Lacibacter sp. H407: one gene and its partner. The protein of the gene in region 2 interacts with the protein of the main gene of each other region in a pairwise test. Links are inferred from orthologs where the notes say so. Each region holds a gene or a part of one and is shown on either strand. Other genes may lie near its edges.

Region 1 (4,054 bases), 2.1 Mb from region 2 along the record:
TGGGAAATCATGACTTTGATGCAGGGCTTGAAAATTTTGCTACGCAGTTGGCAAAAACTTCGTTTCCGGTTTTATTATGTAATTACGACTTTACCGGAACAGCCATGGAAAATAAATCGCTTCCTTATAAAATATTTAAGAAAGGAAAATTGAAGATTGGCGTTACTGGTGTAGGTATTGAAATGAAGGGATTAGTGCCGGATAATTTATTTGGCAGCACAAAATATCTTGACCCTATACAGCAACTGAATCAAACAGCTGCAATGTTGAAACGTGAAAAGGGTTGTGATATGGTCATTTGTTTGTCGCATTTAGGATATCAATACCGTGAAAATGCAAATCGTATTTGTGATATGATCCTTGCAAAGGAAACAGAACATGTTGATCTCATCATTGGTGGTCATACACATACGTTCTTAAATGAACCAGTGTTAGTGAAAAATAAAAATGGCGGCGATATATTGATCAATCAGGTGGGTTGGGGTGGTATTCAGCTGGGCCGGTTGGATTATGAATTTCTGCGATATAAGCAGAATAATCTGTCGGGTGCGAAATCGCTTTTAATAGGTAAAAAAACAGGTGAATAAAAAATTTTTTTTTCCACAAAAAGTGTTGATATTCGCTCTCCCCACTAAGATTTTCTATTATGAATCTCATTCTAGAAAATTACCAGAGAGATAAAACAGGAACATTATTAACTCATTATATAAACTGCTTTTGGAACAATGACGAAAACGGCTGATCAAGTATGGAAAAGTTGTTTAACCATCATTAAGGATATAGTAGAATGGCAACATTTTAAAACATGGTTTGAGCCAATCAAACCTGTTGAGTTAAAGAATAAGATCCTTACCATCCAGGTGCCCAGTCAATTCTTTTTTGAATACCTGGAAGAACATTACGTAACGCTGCTTGCGAAAACATTGAAACGTGAATTAGGTAAAGATGCAAACCTGGAATACCGCATTATGATGGATAGCGGTAATAACAATAATCAACCCATTACCATGGATGTTCCTGGTCATGGTTATAAAACTTATACAAATAACGAAATGGATTTTCCGCTGGTAATAAGTAACCCCGTCAAGAACCCGTTTGTAATACCGGGCTTGAAGAAGGTGCAGATCGATCCGCAGCTGAATCCAAATTATACGTTTGATTCTTTTATTGAAGGCGATTGTAACCGTGTTGCACGCAGAGCCGGTAAAACAGTTGCTGATAAACCCGGTGCTACCTCTTTTAATCCTTTAGTTATTTATGGTGGAGTTGGATTGGGTAAAACACATCTTGCACAAGCAGTAGGGAACGAGGTAAAGCGTCAGCATCCAAATAAAGTGGTGTTGTATGTGAGCTCCGAAAAATTCATCAACCAGTTTGTTGATCATAGCCGGAACAATGCTATCAACGATTTTATTCATTTTTACCAGTTGGTAGATGTGTTGATCATTGATGACGTTCAGTTCTTCAATCGTGCAGAAAAATCACAGGATGCTTTCTTTGCCATTTTCAATCACCTGCACCAAAGCGGAAAACAGTTGATCCTTTCATCTGATAAGCCACCAAAAGATCTTGAAGGAGTACAGGAGCGTTTGCTCAGTCGTTTCCGTTGGGGTTTAAGTGCAGATCTTCAAATGCCGGATTACGAAACCCGTATTGAGATCCTGGAAAAGAAAATGAAGAATGATGGTCTGGAAATGCACAAAGATGTGGTGAAATACATTGCTTACAACATCAATACGAATATTCGTGAGCTGGAAGGTGCCCTTATTTCATTATTGGCACAATCCTCGCTTAATAAAAAGGAGATCGATCTGGATCTTGCTAAAAAAGTGTTGAAGAATTTCGTCAAAACATCATCTAAAGAAATTACCATCGATGCCATTCAGAAAATGGTGTGCGATTATTTCGACGTGCCATACGAGAAGCTTTTACAAAAAACACGCAAGCGTGAAATTGTACAGGCCCGCCAGATCACCATGTATTTAGCAAAGACCTTTACCAAAAATTCACTCAAAACCATTGGTGAACATTTTGGCGGTCGTGATCATACAACTGTTATCCATTCCTGCCAAACGGTAAAGGATCTGATGGATACTGACAGTATGTTCAAAGAAAGTGTGTTGGAGCTGCAGCAAAAAGTGCAATTAGCCGCCATGTAATAAAGAAATTCAAAAAAATACTTGATCCCGGATTCAATCTTGAAATCCGGGATTTGTTTTTTTGGCACTTTAGCTACAGACAACTATTTTTGCAACCCCAATAGGGAAATTGCCGAAAGGCAATCAGGATCGGGAAGTAGCGCAGGCCGGTAGCGCACCTGGTTTGGGACCAGGGGGTCGCAGGTTCGAATCCTGTCTTCCCGACAGATAAAAGAGTGAAGTGAAAACTTCGCTCTTTTTTTATGCAGATATTTCATTGATCTTACTTCAGTCTTTTTATATGCCATCTCAAATCTGCAAAATCACGTACATATAGTGGAGCGGTGTAAACAGTTGCATTTTTCCAACTGCTGTATTTAAGTAAATGTGTTAGAAGATTTTTAACACAATTTCTTGATCAATGTCGTATCAGAGACAAAACACTTACATGGCTCCAAATAGTTTTGTTGTATGCTAAACAGATCAGGTATGAGATGGATAACGGTAATTGTTATAGTTCTGTGTGTTACTGTTGTACAGGCACAAGAGAAAAAAGAAGTACCACGTGTACATCGGTTTGCTGATTTTTCTGCCACCATTGGTGCCTCACAGCAAACATTGGCTGCTTCGTATGTGTATAATTGGCGGGTAGGGAAGAAGCGAAAATTTGAATTAGGGCTTGGACTGCGAAATACAGCTTACTTCGGCATTAAAAAAGATTTCTGGACAGCACCTGCAAACGTGGCCCGTTCTTCCAGTGTTCCATTTCTTGTAGTTGTTTCTGGACAGCGAACAGAAAACTGGGATACACTTACTGTTCAGCGACCGTTCACCAATTCACTCAATCTATCAGCCAACTTCGGTTATCATCTCAGTAATCGTTGGTATGCCGGTTTTAATATTGATCTCATCGGTTTTACTGTTGGACGCACCGGCAGTGCTGTTTTTACAAGCAATGGAACCACCACCACCGAACCGGCTGCTAAACCGGCTCCATTTAATTTATTACTTACAGGTGATCTCGATCTCGGTTCGCTTAACTCAGAGTTTTTTGTTTACTACAATCTGAATGATAAATGGAGTGTAAAAGCGGTGTATCAATTCATGTTTGTGGAGTATAAAACAACCAATGTAAAGCAAACAGCACCTGATGGAACAATCGTTGATCGTTTCCGCAACAAAGCAAACAATGCTGGTATTGGTGTAGCCTATCATTTTTAAAAGCAGAAAAAAATGAAATCACTTACAATTCTTGTTATCACAATTTTATTATTGATTTCCTGTAAAAAGAACAATGAAACATCTGCCGTTCCCGGAATGGATTCAATTGATTCAGTTGGACAAACGATTTTATTGACGGGTACATTCAACAACGGACCATGGGGTACAGTAAGCGGACAAGTCAGAATTCTTCGCACTGCAACTGGAGCGCTTACGTTAGCGTTACAAAACGTGAATATTTCCAGTGGCCCTGATCTGCACGTATATTTATCAAAAGAAGTGCAGCCGATCAACTTTATTGATTTGGGTTTACTTAAATCAACAAGCGGTAATCAGCTTTATAGTATTTCGGGTGCTGCTGATTTTTCGCAGTACAAATATGCACTCATCCATTGCCAGAAATTTGATCATTTGTTTGGCAGTGCGTTGTTGCAACCGTAAATAATAAGTTGGAAAAGAAATTTATCCTGCAATCATCTCTCTTGCAGTAACCAAAGAAGAGTCGGAAGGTTTTTCGCCACTCAGCATGCGTGCAATGGTTTCCACCTGTTCTTCTTTACTCAACAAGCGAATACGTGTTTTAATTCCTGATTTGTCTTCCTGTTTGTAAACAAAATAATGCGCCGTTGCTTTGGCAGCAATTTGCGGCAGATGCGTAATGGTGATTACTTGATGCTTGGCTGAAAGTTCCTTGA
Region 2 (5,133 bases):
AAATAACATCGAACCAATGGAAGCATGTACGCTTGTAATGTTGAGTACAGGGCAGTATTAAACAGCCCCTCTTGATTTCCCCAAAGGGGAGAAATCAATACACAGCCCTCACTTTTACAGAATGAATAATCAACACAAAGCTTCTGCTATTGACTGTGGTCTGTGGTCTGTGGTCTATCGTCTTCTTCGTTTATCCCCAACTGTTAATAAACACATAACTCCACAAACTTGCAGCAGCCGGAAATAGTTTCGTAAATTAGGGAAACCCCATTTTATGAACTGGAGAAAATTTAACGGCGAACACATCAAACTCCCGATCAAAGAGGAAGTGCGTACAGCTATTCTCAGGGAAACGGGAAGAGGTTTTCGCTTGAAAGTATGTATTGGTACCGACAGCCAGGTAAAAGGAAGCGAAACAGAATTTGCAACGGTGATTGTATTCCTGCGGGAAGGTCATGGTGGCTTTATGTTCATCCACAACGAGAAAACCAAACAGAAGTATTCCATCAAAGAACGGATGTTGGTTGAAGTGGCCAAGAGCATTGAAATTGCCTATGAGTTATGCGAGCTCTTTACAGAGTATGATGTTGACATGGAAGTACATGCCGACATTAACACCAATCCGCACTTCAAAAGCAACGAAGCCTTACGTGAAGCAATGGGCTATATTCTTGGAATGGGCTTTGCCTTTAAAGCCAAACCGGAAGCTTTTGCCAGTAGCAGCTGTGCTAACAAAATTGTGAACTGATCTACTCATTCAGGTTCCGCTTTCAACTGTGCGAACCACGGTGAGGTTCTTCGTCTCCCCTAACCTCGGCTCCAACATAATTTTTTTACTGAATTATTTGAATTGTATAGCAGCCTGTGCAATGCTGTCTACTTGTTCAATGCTGCTGGCGTGGCCATCCATGTATCAGCATAGTCAGGAACTTCGTTGAAAAATTGTTTTGTAAGAGAAGTAACAAAGAGATACGCTAAAAAGAAAATAGAAAGAATAATACATACAATACCGCCAACAGATAAAATATCCCGTTTCATATTCTCATGTTTTAGAAATGAAAGAAAAATTTTGCGGCAGAGATAAATAGAACCAATTGTAAGGTCGGCCTATTAAATTTAAAAAACAATATTTCAGTTTTGCATTTTCTGCTATTAGGCAATGCACAATAATGTAGCAGCAACTATTCCTGCTGTTTCGGTACGTAGTCTTGTTTCACCCAACGCAACAGGTTGATAATTTTGTTGAAGTGCAAATTCAATTTCAGCAGTGGTAAAATCACCTTCGGGACCGATGAGGATAATGCAATTTGACCCTTCGACTTCGCTCAGGACTTTATTCAATGAATTCTTCTCTGTTTCTTCGCAATGGGCAACAAGTTTAAGTATTCCGTTAGACGGGGAAGTCTGACGTAAAGCATTTTCAAATTTTACCGGCTCGTGTAAAACAGGCAACCATGTCTGTTGGCTTTGTAACATGGCGCTTACAAGAATTCCTTTCATCCGATCGAAACGGAAATGCTGCCGTTCTGTGCGTTCGCAGAGCAAAGGAATAATTTCAGCAACACCTATCTCTGTAGCTTTCTCCAAAAACCACTCAAAGCGATTCGCATTTTTCACCAACGAAATGGCGATGGTTATTTTGCGTGCAGCTTGGGGTTTATAACTTGTAGATTGAACTTGAACCGTACAATGTTTCTTGTGTGCATCCGTGATCTTCGCCAACAACAAACTACCTTTTCCATCAGTAAGCTGTAACAATTCACCCTCTTTCATGCGCAACACCTGCACAACATGTTTTGATGTTTCTTCATTCAACGTAATGAGTTGCTGCGATGCATCAAACGATTCAAGGTAAAAAAAAGGTAAAGCCATAAAAAATGTCCTGCCAATAATTTAGCAGGACACAAATCTAAAATCGTAAATCGGCAATCCGAAATCTAGAACGGCGTTTCCTCATCAAAATTCATGTCATTCATCTTACTGCCTTTCTGTACAAATACTTTCGGGCCTTCATCAGTAGGAACCGGCTTCCAGTTACCACCACCCGGCATCATACCCGGTCCACCAGGCATTGGCCCTTGTGGTCCGCCGAATCCACCACTGCCCATATTGTCACCAAAATCATCTTCCACAAATTTCTGGATATGTAATAACGCCCGCAGCTTAATTGTTTCAAGCGAACCATTTCTGTGCTTGGCAATACGTATATGTGTTTCACCACGATTGCTTTCGCCAAATTCGTTCGACGTAATATCATAGTATTCGGGGCGATACAGGAACATCACCATATCCGCATCCTGCTCAATGGCACCTGATTCACGGAGATCACTCAACTGTGGCATCTTGTTACCATCCTTCCGTTTCTCAACCTCACGACTCAACTGCGACAATGCGATAATGGGAATACTTAATTCCTTTGCCAATTGTTTTAAACCACGTGAAATGGTACTGATCTCCTGTTCACGGTTGGTATTCTTGTTACCGGCGCTTCCACTCATCAACTGTAAATAGTCGATGATGATCAATCCCACACCATGCTTGTTTACCAATCGACGGGCCTTTGCACGCAATTCAAAAATGTTCAACGCCGCACTGTCATCAATAAAGATGGGCGCTTTTGCCAAACGTTCAATTCCTTTTTTATACAACTGCTGCACTTCATGATCTTCCAGTTTACCACGGGAAATTTTCTCCAGCATAATTTCACTTTCGGCCGAAAGAATACGCTGCACCAACTGTGCAGCACCCATTTCAAGCGAGAAGAAGGCAACAGGTGTTGGCTTCGACGGACTCAACGCTGCATTCCGCAACAGGTTCAACGCAAATGCAGTTTTACCCACGGCAGGACGTGCAGCAAGAATTACCAGATCCGAAGGTTGCCATCCGTAGATCACCCGATCCATTGACGGGAAGCCGCTTGGCACACCGGTAATATCTTCCTGTTTGTTCCGCATGTCTTCAATACGCTGAATGGTTTTGATCAACACATTATCAAACGAATCAAAGTTTTTGCGGAGATAGTTATTGGTTATTTCAAACAGTTTACTTTCTGCATCATCAAGCAGATCGAATACATCGGTGCTTTCTTCATACGCATCACCAATGGTCTCGCCACTGATGCGGATCAATTCACGTTGTAAAAATTTTTGCAGAATAATACGTGCATGCGCTTCAATGTTCGCAGTTGAAACAACTGTATTGGTCAAACGGGTTACATAGTAAGCACCGCCTACCATCTCCAGTTCTTCTTTCAACTTCAGCTCTTCCACAACCGTTAACAAGTCGATCGGCAAACTCTTGGCCGTTAAACTTTGCATGGTTCTGAAAATACGCTGATGTGAGTCTACGTAAAAACATTCCGGGCGCAGAATTTCACTGATCGCATCAAACGCACTCTTCTCCAACATCACGGCACCTAGTACTGCTTCCTCCAGTTCTTTGGCCTGTGGCGGCACCTTCCCATACACCATTGTGGAAAGGTCAAGAGCAGGTTTTCTCTTTGTTTTACGGTCTTTGTTTAAGTTAGTAAGATCCATGTTTCGCTGTAAAATGCAAGTTTGTGATTTTGGGTTCCTTTTCCTGCAATCGCTTCGGCAATTCTGATGTTAAGCAATTGTTACGGAACAAGGGCGACGAATGTAAATGCAAAAGACCTGACTGCAAAAACATTTCTTTTGTAAAATTTATGCAAGCTCTATTCACATTCATTCAACGGTTATCCACCCAAATATTGTCTCCATTCACATTTTTAACTACTGTTATCCTCAATTTAATTTATTTCTTCGCCCTTTCCAGAACTATTTGCACACCGGCTGTGCAGAAAGATTTTGAACCGTTTTTTTGGTCATCTGCTGCAAACTACAATATGAACTTTCGCCTCTTTTTCAGCAAAAAAATCTTGTAAAAATCAACCACAGCAAGGGTTTCAGCCGTTCGTTTCCGATTATTACCAGCACTTTCGTTTACCGCTTACTGTTAGACGATTTTAATCGATTTTTCATAAGCAAAAACCCTTAAAAGTGATTGCGTGAGCAAGGCTTCAAAGAATTATCTTTGCAGCTTTCTGAATAAAAGTGTTGTAAACGAATGACGATCAGTTATAAATGGCTGCAGGAATATTTACCTGTGCAAGTGGAACCGGAGCGTTTGAGCCGCATCCTCACATCAATTGGCCTGGAAGTAGAAAGCATGGAAGCATACGAAGAGATCAAAGGCGGATTGAGAGGCCTGGTGATCGGCGAAGTATTGACCTGCGAAAAACATCCGGATGCAGATAAATTATCGCTTACTACTGTAAATGTTGGTGCTGCCGAACCATTGCAGATCGTTTGTGGAGCACCCAATGTGGCGGTTGGTCAAAAAGTAATCGTAGCAACTGTTGGCACAACCATCTATCCATCTTCAGGCGAACCAATGACCATGAAGAAAGCAAAGATCCGTGGTGTTGAAAGCCATGGAATGATCTGTGCTGAAGATGAAATCGGCATGGGCAGCAGCCATGCAGGCATTATGATCCTGAAAAATGATGTGCGTGTTGGAAGTGAGGCCGCCGATTATTTCAAACCTTATACCGACTGGATCATTGAAATTGGATTAACACCTAATCACATGGATGCCATGAGCCATATTGGTGTGGCACGTGATGTAATTGCTTATTTGAATTTTCACGATAAGAAAAACTATACCGTTAAATCGCCTTTTGTAAACGGCTTCAAAGCTGATAATAAATCGTTACCCATTCGTGTGGTGATAGAAAATAAAGAAGCATGTCAGCGATATGCAGGTGTAAGCATCAGCAATGTAACAGTAAAGGAAAGTCCCGATTGGCTAAAGCAACGTTTGAAAGCAATTGGCGTACGACCAATCAATAATATTGTAGACATTACCAACTATGTATTGCACGAAACCGGTCAGCCATTGCATGCATTCGATGCAGATGCCATTACCGGCGGCGAAGTAATTGTAAAGAATTTACCCGAAGGTTCTGTATTTACAACGCTTGATGAAAAAGAACGCAAGCTGAGCAGCGAAGATCTGATGATCTGCAATAAAGAAGAAGCGATGTGTATTGCAGGTGTATTTGGCGGCATGAAAAGTGGTGTAAAAGAAGCAACGAAAAATATCTTTTTAGAA

The links.
Region 1: the proteins of dnaB (region 2) and dnaA interact in binary tests that used the Escherichia coli proteins (3 or more experiments, as listed by UniProt). The link is inferred for Lacibacter sp. H407 from one-to-one orthologs.

Annotation. Positions count from the first base shown.
Region 1 is NZ_JBBKTU010000001.1:2,475,976-2,480,029, forward strand. What follows is about bases 1-2,942. They hold dnaA (chromosomal replication initiator protein DnaA), read left to right. Parts: upstream 1-725; coding sequence 726-2,159; downstream 2,160-2,942. Other genes in these bases: WG989_RS10820 (bifunctional metallophosphatase/5'-nucleotidase), read left to right, coding at 1-587; WG989_RS10835 (hypothetical protein), read left to right, coding at 2,628-2,942. In the rest of the region: more of WG989_RS10835, read left to right, coding at 2,943-3,359; WG989_RS10840 (DM13 domain-containing protein), read left to right, coding at 3,372-3,800; DNA repair protein RecN, read right to left, coding at 3,822-4,054. UniProt on the Escherichia coli protein: Plays an essential in the initiation and regulation of chromosomal replication. Binds in an ATP-dependent fashion to the origin of replication (oriC) to initiate formation of the DNA replication initiation complex once per cell cycle.
Region 2 is NZ_JBBKTU010000001.1:335,704-340,836, forward strand. Bases 1,238-4,145 are described here. They hold dnaB (replicative DNA helicase), read right to left. Parts: upstream 3,537-4,145; coding sequence 1,938-3,536; downstream 1,238-1,937. Other genes in these bases: WG989_RS01450 (RsmE family RNA methyltransferase), read right to left, coding at 1,238-1,872; pheT (phenylalanine--tRNA ligase subunit beta), read left to right, coding at 4,087-4,145. In the rest of the region: WG989_RS01435 (CoA-binding protein), read left to right, coding at 1-61; WG989_RS01440 (ribonuclease H-like YkuK family protein), read left to right, coding at 275-748; WG989_RS01445 (hypothetical protein), read right to left, coding at 877-1,038; more of WG989_RS01450, read right to left, coding at 1,153-1,237; more of pheT, read left to right, coding at 4,146-5,133. UniProt on the Escherichia coli protein: The main replicative DNA helicase, it participates in initiation and elongation during chromosome replication. Travels ahead of the DNA replisome, separating dsDNA into templates for DNA synthesis.